One region of the Pontibacillus sp. ABV4_188 genome, then DNA from elsewhere that is predicted to be linked to it. Evidence: predicted binding sites of a transcription regulator. Region 1 holds the regulator's gene; the other holds the start of a gene.
What was found. Region 1 encodes LexA, which represses DNA repair genes until DNA is damaged. Its sites were predicted from a motif close to CGAACATATGTTCG; they were not measured.

Region 1 (8,326 bases):
CATGAAGAGCCATACCATTCATAGCTGAAGCCATGGCAAATTCACGTACACCAAACCAGATATTACGACCCGCATAATTGTTACGAGAGAAATCTTCTTCTCCGTTTACGGTTGTTTTATTAGAACCTGCGAGATCCGCACTACCACCGAAGAAGTTTGGAATTTGTTTAGATAATGCATTGATCATTTCACCAGAAGCTGCTCTAGTAGCAAGTTTGTCCTCACCTGGTGTGTATTGAGGAAGTTCTTTATCCCAATCAGAAGGAAGTTCTCCGTTAATAGCACGAGTGAATTCTTCTGCTAGTTCCGGATACGCTTCTTTATACTGTTTTACTAAGTCATTCCATTTTGATTCTGCATCCGCACCATGAGTTTGAACTTTCGTTTCAAAATCCTGGTACACATCTTGTGGAACGTTAAATGGTTCATGGCCCCACTTATAATGTTCCTTCGTCAGATTCGCTTCTTCTTCTCCTAGTGGAGCACCGTGAGAAGCAGATTTACCCGATTTATTTGGGGAACCATAACCAATTACAGTCTTCACTTCAATTAAAGTCGGTTGATCTGTATTAGCTTTCGCTTCCTCAATAGATTGGCGAAGTGTCTGAGTGTCATTTCCATCTTCAACGCGAATGACTTGCCAGCCATAAGCTTTGAAGCGATCTTCTACAGACTCTGAGAATGAACGGTGTAAGTCACCATCTAATGAGATATCGTTGGAGTCATAAAGCACAACAAGTTTCCCTAGTCCTAAGTGGCCTGCTAATGAAGCTGCTTCTTGAGAAACCCCTTCCATTAAATCGCCATCTCCACAAATAGAGTACGTATAGTGATCAACAACGTTGAAGTCATCTTTATTATATTTCGCACTTAGGTGAGACTCAGCCATAGCCATTCCTACAGCCATCGCTAAACCTTGGCCTAGAGGGCCTGTGGTTGCTTCAACACCGTCTGTATGACCATACTCTGGGTGCCCTGGTGTTTTAGAACCCCATTGACGGAAGTTTTTAAGGTCATCAATTGTAACATTATAGCCAGATAGATGAAGTAAGCTATATAGAAGCATAGAACCATGACCTGCTGATAATACAAAGCGGTCACGATTGAACCAGCTAGAGTTTTTAGGATTATGCTGCATAAATTCAGTCCAAAGCGTATAAGCCATTGGAGCAGCGCCCATTGGCATACCTGGGTGACCTGAATTTGCTTTTTCTACCGCATCAATAGAAAGTGTGCGGATTGTATTAATAGATTGTTGTTCTGTTTGATGTGTCATGTAATTGCTCCTTTCAATTTCGCGTTACGCGAACTATGTACAGTCTAAATACTATAATGAAATCGTTTAAGTGACAAGCATTCCAAGGAAAAGAGTCGAAAATTCTTTTTCTTGACTAGTTTAAATTGTGACTATAAGGGTTTTCTTATGCATAGAGCGTTATTATGAATTTAGAATAACCTCATCCGCTTTTTTTCACATGATCTAAAAGAGTACGTCTCAAAGTTGAGGTGTTTCAGCTAGAAGAGCCTACTGAGTTTTTGAGTGATTGCAATTGCTTCAGTTTATAGGCCCCCCCTTACACTGTGCTAAATCGAATGGAAAATATACCACGTAAGTCCCAATTCTTTAGTAACCTCCCCTATCCTGTTAACAACACCTTTACATAATAAAATAAAAAACACACGAAGAATATTCGTGTGTTTCGATTAATGCTTTTTATTTCGTTCTTGTTCTTCTTTTAATTTCTCTGGTGTTACGTCGTTACCTTCAGGGTCTACAACTTTCATGCCTTTTAGCTGGCTCTTGAAAGAGTTACGAAAGTTTTTAAGATATTCCTGACGTAATTTTTTTTGTTCATTTTGTTCAGTCATAGTTAGACCTTGTTGTTTAGATTTATGAGATAGTTCGTTAATTCGGTTTAATTTATCTTGAGAAATCATTTACATGCTCCTTTACTTGTTAAGCTCCAAGTAAAAAAGGCAAGAGTCCAAAGTAGGATGCCCGCCTTTCTACTCCCTATATCGTAACGCGTTTAGACGTTGTTTTCAAGTGAAACGAATTCCTTGTACCTTCTGTGGACGGTGGCCTTTGATACATCAAACCCCATCCCCCTCAGAGTCGCTGCTATTTCATCGAACGTTAAATTGTTTTGACGCAATCGAACAACCTCTTCAATTGGGAAGTCCTTTCTTTCTCGACCATGTGCCAAGTGCTGGTTAGAGAGGTTTTGAGCTGGATTAAATCCATTTTCTACAGCCCGCTTCATACCGCGCTTTATCTTAATATTATGTATTTTCCTTTGGTACTCTTCTACAATTCCCACAATTTGCAGCACCATTGAATCTGATTCTGATAAAGTAAGCTCTCCTTGATGAGAAACGGAATAGACAGGAACGCCGAGTTTTGTAAGTTGATGAAACAAGGCAATTTTCGTATTTCCCCGCCCAAGCCTTGTTTCATCTTGAATGAGAAGCAAGTCTGCTTCGTTGTTTGATAGAATTTCCAATACTTCTAAGATGCCGTCCCTTTCAATTTCGTATCCACTTGCTTGTTCTTCTATAATTTTATGAATTTCAAATTGGTGTTGAGTAGCTAGTTCTTCTAGTTCAATTCGTTGACGTTTTAATGATGAAACTTGTGCTTCTTTTTCTGTGCTGACGCGACAATAGATGATAGCTTTCATAGAATCTCCTTTTTTCTCTATCATATAAGGATATGCCTCGTTCCGTAAAGATTAACTTGAAAGCAACCCAATATACATAAAGGCTAAACTGCCTGCAAATAACAAGAAATACACTACGTCTAGTTTTGATAGATTTTGAAACATATTCATCGCCTCCAGAAAAATAAGAACTTTTGTTCGTGTCTAGTTCACATTATATACGAACATCCGTTCTTGTCAACACTTTTTGCGAACGAATGTTTGTATAACCTTTCCTACCATGGTATAATGACGGTAATAAATGATATGTACGAGGTGTAGAAAATATGACGAAACTATCAAAAAGGCAGGAAGCAATTTTAGATTTCATAAAAAACCGTGTACTAGAAAAAGGGTACCCACCTTCTGTAAGAGAGATAGGAGAAGCTGTAGGTCTAGCCTCTAGCTCAACTGTACACGGGCATTTGTCCAGGTTAGAGAAAAAAGGATATATTCGTAGAGACCCTACTAAACCTAGAGCAATTGAAGTGCTAGAATTAGAAGAAGATTCTATTACAACGATTCCTAAGGGAGAAGCAACGTATGCTCCTGTAATTGGTAAAGTAACAGCAGGTATGCCTATTACTGCTATTGAGAATATTGAGGAGTATGTACCCCTACCCGATACACTTGCAGCTCAAGATGACGATATATTTGTTCTAGTTGTTCAAGGAGAAAGTATGATTGAGGCTGGGATCTTAGACGGGGATATGGTTATTGTTCGTCGCCAGCAAACCGCTCAAAACGGAGATATTGTAGTCGCTATGACAGAAGATGACGAGGCAACGGTTAAGCGCTTCTTCAAAGAATCAACTCATATTCGACTGCAGCCTGAGAATGCAACGATGGACCCAATCATTGTGCAAAATGTAAGTATACTAGGTAAAGTAGTTGGATTATATCGCCATATCCATTAGTGATTAAGAACGTTTATTTACACCAACCTCACTTTAAAAAAAGTCATAAACCCAGAGAAGCATCGAATGTTTAATTCGATGCTTTTTTGTATGAAATAGTTTATTTATATTCGATTATTTCAACGCTCTCTACTAATAAACATACAAACCTTATTATCAGCACTATTTAAAACACTGCCCACATAAAAACCCTCAATACCAGTGGCATTAAGGGTTTTCAATCTTAGTAAGTTGATAAATACTGTTCGCGTTCCCATGGGTGAACCTGTGTACGGAACATATACTATAGGAAGAAACACGGATTAAACGCAATCAAATATACTTTATTACATCACTTTTTCATTTCCTAATATCAATAGATATCAACTTAGATTTATCTTTTTTGGTCTATTTTTGGTCATTATTTTGGTCAACCATTTAGAGGAGCAGCTAATCAAAAAAGGCTGCTTCTTTAGCTGTGGTATGATTCCCCCTGTTTCATCAATACACTTAGAATTCTTTTACAACATCTGTTTCGTGAAACTCTCAGTACGATTGAGAAACAGCTTCGCTTTCACTATTAATCAGTTCATGGTAAAGAACATAAAAAGTCTCTATCTCCCCTGTTTTAGGTATTTTCTCTCTTATCAATTGCATACCACCTGCTGCATAACAATTTAAAAGTTTCATTCCGTTATCACTCAATTTTATATGTGAATTGTTATCAATTAACTGGAGTATAAGCCTTTCTATTTCTCCCCTATCTTGACTTTCTATATCTAACCTTTCCATCTCAGCGTTAATTAGTAGTCCAGTTATTAACTCAGCTTTATCCGCATAAGGCTCTGGATAATAATCTATGAAATATTCAGTTTTAACTTCCTCAGGCAAGCCCAACTTTGTATCTTGCAACCCTAACATTAAACATAAATAATATATATCAAATTTATACTTAAATTTATCGTTTATCAATTTAAAGTAATCTTCGCTAGCTTTTGGTAATTTAAATGGCATTTAAACTCGCTCCTCCGCCTTTGAGTTAACCTCCACACTTTGGAAAGACTCAAAGTATTCTCTACCAATAACACATTTAGTGTGATTGCTTTCTCGGTGAATTGTCATAAATTGAACATTATCACTATCCATAAAATTCTCAGTGAAACCTTCCCGCTCTCCAGAAGTAATAAATATAATTAACTGTTCAAACAAGTTCGGTAATATTGAAGAAATCTCGTGCCTTACACTGAGGTCTAAGGGACCTGCTGGGGTATCAACTATGAATGGCAGAGTATATGAAGATGTCTCAAACATAGAGCCTAAGAAAGAGTATGCTATCGCTAAAGATTGACCTTCACTTGCACCAGCTTTATGTTTTAATTTTAATGAACCCTCAATATCTTCTACTAAAATAGGTTCATCCTTAATTATTTGAGACAATTTTATATTTGTTTCATTTTTTATTCTTTCTTTTAATTTATGCAATGTAGTATCTTCTACTTCTAATAACAAATCTTTTAACTTTTTTGCTCTTTTGTGTAGACTAAGAGTTTCTGATACTTGCATTATTTTTTCTCTTATACTTTCTAATTCTTGTTCACATATAGTAATATTACTTCCAGAATCAAGTAGTCTTCTCTCGTACAGATCTTTTGTAGTAAGAGTTTTTAGTTCATCGTTATTTGACCTAACTCGTTCTGTTAATAAGTTCTCTTCTAATTCTAACTCTTCAAGTTTTGAGTCACCAGAGCTTATTCTTTCAGTCTGAATCCTATCCCAATCTTGTTTTAATTTATTCCTATCAGAAAGCGTACTACTAAGATTATTAATTTCTTCTTTCAAGTCTTCACTGTAATTCCGGTCTCTTATTGTAGTTTTTATAGCATTTATGACCCCTATTTGGTCTTCAGCTAAGTAGTCATCAGCACAATTTAAAATATGCTCTTTCTCTGCATGACCGATTTCTCTGCCACATATACATTTGTCATGATGACTTAAATCTTCAAAAAATTGCTTGGACATAGTTTTAGGAAGTTTCAATTCTGTCATTTTATTAGCTAAACCACTTAGTTGTTCAGACAGTTTTTTTGAAAGTAAATAAGGATTACGAATATTATGTTGAATATAATTTATGCTTTGATTAGCTTTACTTTCCACTTCGCTCTGTTTCTTTTCTATTTCTTCAGCTCTTTTCCGTAAATTATCATCGGATTTAATATGCTCAGCCTTTTCATTCTTGATTTCGTTTAACCTGTCCTGATCATGTTTAATATCTCTTTCAAGTGATTTTTTCTTTCTCGTTAATTTGATATGCGTCTTTTTTAGAGAGTCTTCCTCGAATTTAAATTTATTCAAACTTTGTTCTGTTTTAGCTGTAGTTTTTTTCTCAGCTTCTTTTTGTTTTACTTTAACTATTTCATCAATCCGATTTCTCATTTCAGGTAACCGATTCAATTGATACAAGTATCTGATAGTTCGCTCAGCTTCTTCACTTTCTTTACCTATAATTTCTTTAGCTAGCTCACCGTCAAAAACAAACCTTTTAACAAACTCTTCTGTAAAAGTACTTTTTAAGAGAGCAGGGATATTATGGCCAGGTTCAAGCCCTCCCTGATCACCTACTCTAGCAGTCGAATAACTTGCTATTCCAGTATGGTAATCCAGGTGTATAGTTATCTTGTGAATTTTTTCATCTATTAAGAGTGTTGCTTGAAATTCCCCTCTTTGATTGTCGCTAGATGGTGGCGAAAAATCCAGAACTTCTTCCTTACTCCACATTTCGGCATTACCATCAAAGATTGCTCTTAATAGTGTTTGAGTAGTTGTTTTTCCTGTTCCATTAGGCATCATTATCAAACTCACATGATACGGATCGTTATACTGTTTCTCTAATGAAACTTCTAAATTATTAACGCCTCGTATGTTGTTATAAGACCAACCTAGAATACTAATTCTCATTAGAATTATCCTCCTTTTCCAGTAATTCCATAACGTTAATGATATCATCATCGCGATATTCATCTTTGAAAGCGTTCTCTATCAATCTTGTAAACCTTCGTTTAAACTGATTTGTTAACTCAGTTTCACTTTTTAAAACTACTTCTACGGCTTCTTTTAGCTCTGAGTTTTTATTCATATATCTCACTCTCCTTTACCACATTGGACATTTCACTTAACCACGCTTCCCTTTCTTTGTCTGAGCCTTCTTGTGTGTCTGTATCATTATCAATCTTAATAAAATCTACAACAGAAGCTTTCTTGTCAGGGTTAGATGGATCTGTTCTTAAGCTTCTCCCAATACGTTGTATAGTTTGAATTCGAGCTCTGTCAGCTGAGAATAAAATTATGTTATTTACAGACCTTATATCAATTCCTTCAGATATCCTCTTACTGGTTATCAAACAATTTAAAGTACCATCGCTAAATTTAATGAGATTGTTTCTATCATCTTCACCATAGTAAGTATGATAATTTGATTCATAACGAATTATCATATTTTGTATTTTCTCTCCAAATTCTTTTGTTTCAACAAAAATGATCGACCTATTCAATATTTCTGGATTGTTCTTTAGGAAATTAAAAAAAACAGGGATCTTTGCTTCTGAAACTTTTTTTACCCGAGCTAAGTCCCTATATAGATCTTCAATCCTTACAGGTTTCCCTAGTTTCTTTCTAGTTTGGTATGCACCAATAATCTTTTTTACTTTCTTCTTATCATCTTCTGTTAATTCAAATTCAAGAGGGTGGTAATCAAATTCACACAATATTCCACGCTTAATAGCATCTTCTATCTTAAATTCGTATACTTTTTCTCCTATTTCAGTCTTTATGAAGTTATTACCAGACTCATCATAATCCCTCTCAGGAGTTGCACTAAGTCCTAATCTGTATTTAAAGTCCTTTATCTTGCCTGATAGAGAGTTTACTATCGAGGGAGCACCAAAACCATGAACTTCATCACAAACTATAATTGATTTTTTTAAAAATGAATCACTCATGTAATTAATAGAATCCTTAAGAAAATCTCTTGATATAATTAGAGCTGATTTATCGTTAGCAATTTTAAAGCTTGCAAATTCCTTATGTCCTGAAAACTGCCTATAAACCGTTAAATTTGTTCTTAAAGAAACTTCTGAACACCATTGCTCTAATAAATCAGTTCCACTAACGGTTATAACCACATTATTTATTTTTTTACTGCTTATCAATTGATTCACTATCTGTAAAGCCGTCCTAGTTTTCCCTGTTCCTGTAGCCATCTCCAAAACACCATTTCCTGTAGCCAGAAAAGCTTCTGCCGCTTCATCTTGATGCTTCCATTTATTATATGTTTTTTTGTTTGTTTTCTTATAAGGCCTATCTGAATTCCTTAATCTAAATACGTCTTCTTTAATCGCTTCTGGTAAATCATATACCCTGACATTTTCATCATGATTATTCCATAATTTATTAAACCTCAAAATGTCATCTTCTATGAAGCTAGTCATTCCTTTCCAACTCGAAAATACTTTTAAGCTCTCATAATTTATGTAACCTTTTTTACTATCATTTATTGAACCAATAAATGATAATTTATTTCCTTCATCATCTTGAAATATTCCAAATTTGTCATGAAAATCTCCACCGTCTAAGTTATGCCTTGGAACCGCAAATTTGAAATCTAATATTTCATCATATATAAGCCAGCCAATCACATTTTGCGTTTTAATTTCCATATGTTTCCTTAATTCTTCG
Region 2 (8,326 bases), 1.1 Mb from region 1:
ATGTTTTTCGGTTACTTTTGACTAAGATTATATTAGAATAGACTCAAGACAAATTAAACGACACCGCACTTTTGTAAGACATTCGCTGTCTGCAAAGCTCGGGGGTTCGTTTATGGAGTCTTGTTGCATGTTTGTTGTTGAGCTTACATGCACTGTGAACGAGGTTTGTCGTCATGGACTAATCGTTCACAAGTAATTCCCTCACTCAAAAGTTAACCAGTCGTCTCTTTTTGGCCAATGCCTCGATCGCATTGGCCCTTTTTTTATGCTTTTTTATGCTTTTTTAAGCTATGCATGCTGGAAGTGGGGCCGTTTCTGTTTATTGGGTGCTTGGGGTGTCTGGGGAACGACTCGCTTTCCGCGGGCGAGCTGTCGAGCCTCCTCGTTCGCTAGCGCTCTCTGCGGGGTCTCGTCGACCTCTTTCTCCCGCAGGAGTCTCCTCGTTCCCCAGACACCCCTGGCTTTATTTGGTTGAACGGCCCCCGATGGCAAGAGTAGAAGCTGGAGCTCAATCAAAACATGAAATAGGAAGTGAGTACATTGTTTCAAGACTTAATCCAAAAGGAGGGTAACTTTTTATGGGGGTTTCTGTTGATGCATTGTTTTATATTTACTTAGGATTGATAGGTGTCATTAGTTTTTTGGGTGGTCTTTTTGTGGTGAAGAAGTGGCGGAGTGATGCGAGTGGGTTTTGGGTAATGGTGGGCACGAGTGTTTTATTTCTGGTGTTTCTTTTTAGGTGGTTCCAAGCGGCTGCGTCAGAGGTGTATATGGGAACTGTTCCCTGGATTTTCAATCAAGGGATTGCGATTACCTTGTACGGTGTATGGATGATTATTGCGTGGATTGCGTTTAAGAGGTTTGGTAAGAAGAGCTTCTTGAACGTAAAATAGCTCCAATTCGTAACGTCGTAGGTTAGTCGGGTACTTGTTTAAGAATAAACAACCCAGACCAGAGCTATAATACGAATGGAGCTAGATGTTATATAGGTTATCCCTTAATGCATGAGTTTATACATAAAAAGTTTTTAGGATATGTTGTGTCGGGCCGTTCATCTATTTTTGGTCAGGGGTGGATGGGGACTGCGAGACTCCCGCGGAAACAAGAGCCTAGGGAAGACCCCTCAGAGAGCGCAGCGAGCGAGGAGGCTTCCCAGCTCTCCGCAGGAAAGCGAGTTGTCCCCAGCCAGCCCAAGCACTTGTGTCGTAACGGACCCTCTCATGACAGAAATTCTATTTCTCCGGGCGCTTGTACGTAATCATGTGCTCGTCATCGGTAATGTAAAAATCTCGGTCTGGTCTTTCATGTATGAGACCGGCTTTTTCGAGTTTAAAGTAATTTACCTTAAAGTACGGGTCGTTATCAATGATGGGCAGTTCTTTGTTCTGAGTAATGTAATGATCGACAGCACGTTGGATATAATCTAGATCGAGCGCGAGTTGTCGGTCTTTCTCTTCAAATAATTCGTACGTTTCTTTAGACATGTAGAACGTTTCTTTGGGGATTCCTTTTAGGTAAGGCGCTAAGAGGTTGTAATCGAGTGTTAGGTCTTCGTTGATAATTGTGCGTAACTCCACACCGTCTGGTAAATGATCAGTGAATTCATGAATCGCTTTTCGAACTTGTGAGAGCGATAAATCTTTTACTTCAAGCTGTTCTTGTTTCTTCTTTTTCTTATTCCACCACATTTTGTGTCACTCCAATTTGGTTAATTGTATTTGGAACGCGCAACCTAAGAGGGAGAAAGGAGGTGCGCAGTATGGGAGAAAGCCCTCTAACGGAACTTGAGATTAACACGGCATTGAATCCGGATTTTGGTATGAACGATGATGGGTACTTATTCCACGTAAAAGATGTAGAAGAGTGGGATGTGCCCGCTGATTCTCATCAAATTGGGGTCTAGTTCTCAGTATAACAGAAATTTTTACCACTTAGGGTCTTACAGAAATTCAATTTCTGTCTGATTTTCATATATCCACTTCTTTAATGGTTAATTTTGGTATAATAAAGAAGCATCTTATTTTAAAAGAGAGGATGAATGTATGGATATGTGGAAAGACAGGTTTGAAGTTTCTCCGTTCACGCAAGCGATTATTGCTGATGAACGGGCAGATGGAAAGATTATCTCACTTGTTATGGAAGAGGAGGAATCTTTTTATGTTAATCAATCTCCAAAGCGCATAATTGATTATGCATGTAAGTACTTTGGATCGAGCTTGAAAGGCCGACAAGCTGGAACAAGAGATGTTACTGGTATTACGCACAAAGCCCCGATTGCCATTGATCCAATGAGTGGCATGTATTTCTTCCCAACGATTTCCCCTCAGAATGTGTATTGTGCCTGGGTCGCCCATTCCCATGTTGATCTAATCGAATCAACAGGGCATCAGCAAACACGCTTAGTCTTCAAAAACCAACGATCTGTTATATTGGATGTTTCAAAGGGAACCATTTGGAACCAAATTCAGCGCACAGCGCAGTTCCGCTATAAATTGAATGAGCGGCTTCAGTACGTGACAAAGCCTAGTTTCGATCATGTAGCTGAATCAGTTACGTTTCATCCAAAATCATAAAAAACGAGAAGGAGACGCCTTTTTGGCCGTCTCCTTTTTTGAGAAGAAATGAGGGGGGGAGGTTATGGTGAGTCTTCCATACCGCTTGAGGCTAATTTCCCTTGGGAAGGTTGAAGCACTTTGCGCATGAGTTCATACATAATGGTTTCTACATGCTTACGAATGGCAGGATTAAAGTAATTTCTTTTTTCTTCATGACCTCCTGATACAAAAAGATAGGAGGAGAAGGATTCGTTTTTTGATAAAAGCATAACGTCCAGTTGGCGTGATTTCATAAGTCCTCTTAAATATCTTCGTTCTGACTTTGCCTTATGGGCCATCTTTCTTAATAATTCCATATAAGGTTCTTTAATTTTGAAAGAACCTTGCTCAATCGTGTGGATGTCTTTTTCAATAACGAGAATGGCCATGGATAAGAATAGAAACCTTGAGGCAAGTTCTCGATCTTCTTCACTTAAGTACCGCATGTTCGTTCCCTCCTGTAATGAGAACATATGTTCTATTATAACGTAATTTTATGTAGAAACAAATAGTTGTATGATGGAAATGGTCTCCATGTTACAAAAAAACATACTAAAAGAACGTGGGAATGGGTTTCTTTTCACAACGATGTGGCTACCATTTATAATAGAAAGATAAGCAGTATGAATGAAGTGGTGTGGAGACGGAAGAGTCGTTGTTTTGAGTTTATATCTCTGTTAGGAGTTAGATGGATGAATATTCAAGACTTAGATTATGAAGCGCTAAAAGAAATGATTAAAAACGATACGTTTGATGATTTTATTATGCAGTTGCTGCAAGAATATGAAGCGTTAGGTCCATTGCCAGGAATATTGCTTCCTTTGTTAGAGGCGATTTTGCCTTTTTTACCTTTATTTATATTTGTGGTAGGGAACTCGATCGCATACGGGTTATTAAAGGGGTTTTTATTTTCCTGGCTTGGTGCAGTTCTTGGGGCGGTGTTTGTCTTTTGGGTAATCCGAAGACTTGGAGAGAAGAAATTCTTTCAATTTATAAGGCGGAATAAGCAGGTGCAGCGGGTAACCTCATGGCTCGAGCGTCACGGATTTGGACCGTTATTCTTGTTAATGTGCTTCCCATTTTCTCCATCAGCGATTATTAATGTGGTCGGGGCGTTGTCGAAAGTAAGCTTTCAGCAGTTTGTGCTAGCTGTCGTCATGGGAAAAGCGGTGATGATTTTTACGATCTCTTACGTAGGTCACAGTATTACGGAGTTTGCTCAGAAACCTTTGAAAACTGTAATTGTAGGGGTCTGTATTGCAGTCTTTTGGGGAATCGGAAAGGTGATTGAACGTAAATTACAACAACGTTCATATGAAAACGTGAGCGCAAACGATTAGGCAAAAACGAATATGGGTAGAATGATAGTAGTACACTTCTGGAGGAGAAATCATGAATATGAAAAGTGCCTGGAGATGGCTTCGGACCATTGTATTTGCTATTGTTCTCGCTCTTATGTTTCGTTCGTTTTTGTTTGCAAGCTATGTGGTTGAAGGGGAATCCATGCAACCGACGCTTTTTGATGGGAATCTATTAATGGTTAATAAAGTGGTTTATGACTTACAAAATGTCAATCATACGGACGTCATTGTATTTCATGCTAATGAAAAAGAAGATTACGTAAAACGTGTAATTGGCTTACCTGGTGACACCATTCGGTATGAAGACGATACATTATATTTAAATGGGCAAAAAGTGGACGAGCCCTATTTAGATCCTTACCGGGTTAACGATGGAAAGCCGTTAACTGAATCCTTCACCCTCGAAGAGATTGAAGGTGGCGCTAAAGAAGTGCCAGAAGGCCATATTTTCGTAATGGGAGATAACCGAAGAGAAAGTTTAGACAGTCGCTATTTCGGCTTTGTGCCTATCGATACGATTGTAGGTAAAGTGGATGTACGCTACTGGCCTATTAATAAGCTAGCTCTTAAATTTTAGAGGGCAGATGAGTCATACACATAATATAGAACGTAGAAGAGCACTCCCATTAGCCCCTGGCTAGAGTGCTCTTTTTGTTGGTTCTTTTCATGTATTTGTAAGGGGGGCACTCTAAGATGAGAGAATGTTTCCGTTAGCGTTAATAGAGCGTGAGGTGGTTCGGGAAATCACTCGCTTTCCGCGGCGAGCTGGGAAGCCTCCTCAATCGCTACGCGCTTTCCGGGGTCTCCCCGAGGCTCCTAATGCCGCAGGAGTCTCGCAATTTCCCGAACCACCTCTGCCATATATGGTGTAACGGAAACATGCCGTCTGGGGGCGTTAGGAACACTGAAGCCAGGGTGTCTGGGGGATGGCGAGACTCCTGCGGGAGAAAGAGGTCGACGAGACCCCACAGAGAACGTTAGCGAACGAGGAGGCTCGACAGCTCGCCCGCGGAAAGCGAGTCATCCCCCAGACACCCTAACCTCTCAATTAAATAACGGCCCCGTCCGCACTTAGTCGAAGGCTGATATAGGCCAATCCGATAAACAACACTGCACAACTGATGAGCACGGCTTGGAAAGGGACAATGGCTGCTCCTAGGCTTCCGATGCTAGCGCCTGTTAATAGTGTGAAAGAGTAGATCGACACTGCACTAGCGCGTGCTTGTTGGCTGCATTGTCCAACAAGCAAGATAACCATGGGGATGGTTAGGGAAGTGGATGCAATCATGAAGATAGAAGCGGCTAGAAGTGTCCATGTATTGAGGATCACTAATGGAAGAGAAAAGCCGACTGTGATAGCAAGAAGGCTCATGCCTAATACGAGCGGTGCTCCGAATCGTTGTTGCAAGGGGCCGGCGAAGAAGGCAGGGAGAATACCGATTAATCCAATTACCCGGAAACCTTGCAGGGAAAAGGGAATATTAATTTCTCCTCGGGCAATTAACCATTCAAAACTTCCGTAAAACAACATGACGGTAAAAAGAAGGAAAAAGGTAATTCCATATAGTTTTTGCAAGGGTCTGAACTGAAAAAATGATAAAATAGGAGATAATGAAAATAACGTTTGAAAGGTTTTTGGTTTTGAGGAAACAAGAAACTGTTTCAATAGCAAAAAGCAGATGCTATAAAGCAAGCAAAAGCCAAAAAAGACCATGCGATACGTTCCGTAACTAGCTAGTTCTACTGCAATCATTTGCCCGAAAATCCCGGCGAATAAGAAGCCCGTATTAATCATCGCGATGACGAAGGCTTGCTCTTTGCCTTTAAAGTGTTCAAATGTATAGGCGAATGCAGTCGGTGCGAAACTTGCAGCAAGGACCCCTTGAGTAGCTCGTAGTATGATAAAAAGCCAAAAGGTCGGCATAAGTCCAACGAGTAAGGTGACGAGAGTAAGAGCCGCCATACCGCAAAGAAGGACCTTTTTGTGAGGAAGTTTATCGGCTAGCATCCCGAAGAAGAACAGTCCAACCGCATAAGGGAAAATAAACATGGAACTGGCTAGAGAGACTACGGAGTCGGAAACACCGTATAACTGTGCGATTTCAGAATGGAGAGGAAGCATGGTGTAGAGGTTGCTTGCAATAAAGATACCGGTAAAAATCAACGCGCCTGCCATTAGCTTTGAGTTTAGCAAGGGATCACTCCTCTATACAATCGTAGTCGTACTGTATGCAAATCTTTCAAAAACGTTCATGGAATGGAGGTAACGAATGAGTATACGATTTTTATTAGGAAGAGCTGGTGCTGGAAAGAGTACTCAGTGTCTTGAAGAAATAAGGGAAAGTTTGAAGGAATCTCCTCAAGGGGCTCCCATTCTCTATATGGTTCCTGATCAGATGACGTTCCAGCAAGAATATGCTCTTTTAAAGCAGGAAGGAATTGAAGGGAGTATTCGCGCTCAAGTATTTAGTTTTTCTCGTCTTGCCTGGCGTGTGCTTCAGGAAACAGGCGGCGGAACGAAGAAGATGATTAGCTCTACGGGTGTCCAGATGATGCTTCGTAAAATCACTGAAGAACGTAAATCAGATTGGAATGTGTTCCAAAAGGCGATTGAAAAGCAAGGGTTTATTGAACAATTAGAAACGATGATTACAGAATTTAAACGGTATCGGATTACGCCTGATTCGTTAAATGAATACATCGGCTCGATGGGAGACTATAAACACCCATACCCTGGAGAAGAAGCCCTGCAGCATAAATTAGAAGACTTATCGTACATATATGAACAGCTAATGATCGCCCTTCGTGAGCAATATATTGATAGTGAGGATCAACTGCAGCTTCTTGCTGAGAAGATTGAGGAAGCTGATTCATTAAATGGGGCTGAAATCTATTTAGATGGCTTCCATAGATTTACGCCTCAAGAACTTGTGGTCTTACAAGCTCTTATGAAGAAAGCGAAACGTGTAACGATTGCTCTTACGCTAGATCAGCCCCGCTACGGAGAGATTGATGAACTTGATCTCTTCCATCAGACCGCTCACACATTCCAAGATTTAGAGCGAACGGCACAGGAAGTAAATGTTCCGGTTGAAGAGGTGAAATATGTATATGGCGGCGAAGGGCGCTTTGAACGTCGTCCGGCCTTTGAACACCTTGAGCATTACTTTACAACAAGACCAGCCCCAGGATATCAGGAGAAGGCTCCGGTTACAGTAGCCCAAGCAGTTCATCCCCGTGCTGAAGTGGAAGGGGTCGCGCAGGAGATTATAGAACTTGTGCGTGATAAAGGGTATCGTTATCAAGATATGGCCGTTTTAATACGTGAGCCTGACGTCTATCATGATTTGATTCAAACCGTGTTTGAGGATTACCGAATTCCGGTTTTTATTGATGAGAAGCGGACGATGTTGAACCATCCGCTCGTTGAATTTGTGAGGTCTGCTCTTGATGTTATTGAAGGAAACTGGCGGTATGAGGCCATCTTCCGTTTGTTAAAAACAGATTTCTTCCCTTTAGGCGACCGAGAACATCCGCTTACTCAGGATGCAATTGATGAACTTGAAAATTATTGCCTCGAGTATGGTGTCCGTACGAAAAAACGCTGGATTAGTGAAGAGCCATGGAGGTTTCAGCGATTCAGAGGCTTTGACCATTTATCTCAAACCGATGAAGAGAAGAAGAAAGAAGAGCGCATTAATCGCCTTCGCGATCAGGTCGTTAAGATTCTTCTGCCTTTCGATGAGCAAATCCGTGAAGCGTCTACCGTTAAAGAACGTTCACAAGTTCTGTTTCAGTGGCTAGAAGAACTGCGGGTACCAAGTACGTTAAATCATTGGCGCGATTGGTATGACGAACGTGGTCAAATTGAGAAGTCTCGCGAACAAGAACAAGTGTGGGATGCGGTCATTGGACTTTTCGATGAGATGGTTGAAATGATTGGAAACGATAAAATCTCATTACAGCTTTACAGAACGACGATGGAGACAGGTCTTGAATCGTTAGACTTCTCCCATGTCCCACCTAGTATGGATCATGTCATTGTCGGAAGCGTAGATCGCTCACGTATTACAGGAATTAAGAGCGCGTTTCTCCTTGGGGTTAATGAAGGCTTATGGCCAATGAAGCCTCAAGCCGAAGGAATGATCTCAGAACAAGAACGGGAATTGCTGTCTGAACATGGCGTCCGGCTTGCCGACAGTAGCAAACGTCAATTGCTCGATGACCATTTTTATGTGTATCTTGCCTTTACAGCAGCTTCTGACTACTTATGGGTTAGTTATCCCCTTAGTAACGAAGAGGGAAAGGCGAAGGTCCCGTCTTCCATGGTTAAACGAATGAAAGAGTTATTCCCATATTGTGAGGAGAAAT

Region 2: the regulator LexA is predicted to act here: its motif matches at 3,061-3,074, upstream of ACYX4O_RS04340 (YhjD family protein).

What each region holds. Positions count from the first base shown of each region.
Region 1 covers NZ_CM149975.1:1,939,475-1,947,800, reverse strand. The annotation lists gene tkt (transketolase) at 1-1,276, opposite strand, end outside; gene ACYX4O_RS09920 (DUF896 domain-containing protein) at 1,705-1,938, opposite strand; gene ACYX4O_RS09915 (YneB family resolvase-like protein) at 2,031-2,681, opposite strand; gene lexA (transcriptional repressor LexA) at 2,987-3,616, shown strand; gene ACYX4O_RS09905 (hypothetical protein) at 4,142-4,609, opposite strand; gene ACYX4O_RS09900 (hypothetical protein) at 4,610-6,550, opposite strand; gene ACYX4O_RS09895 (hypothetical protein) at 6,540-6,728, opposite strand; gene ACYX4O_RS09890 (DEAD/DEAH box helicase family protein) at 6,721-8,326, opposite strand, start outside.
Region 2 covers NZ_CM149975.1:849,610-857,935, forward strand. The annotation lists gene ACYX4O_RS04320 (hypothetical protein) at 579-893, shown strand; gene ACYX4O_RS04325 (DUF3939 domain-containing protein) at 1,233-1,688, opposite strand; gene ACYX4O_RS04330 (hypothetical protein) at 1,760-1,903, shown strand; gene ACYX4O_RS04335 (competence protein ComK) at 2,043-2,573, shown strand; gene ACYX4O_RS04340 (YhjD family protein) at 2,636-3,040, opposite strand; gene ACYX4O_RS04345 (TVP38/TMEM64 family protein) at 3,287-3,934, shown strand; gene lepB (signal peptidase I) at 3,987-4,532, shown strand; gene ACYX4O_RS04355 (MFS transporter) at 5,004-6,149, opposite strand; gene addB (helicase-exonuclease AddAB subunit AddB) at 6,226-8,326, shown strand, end outside.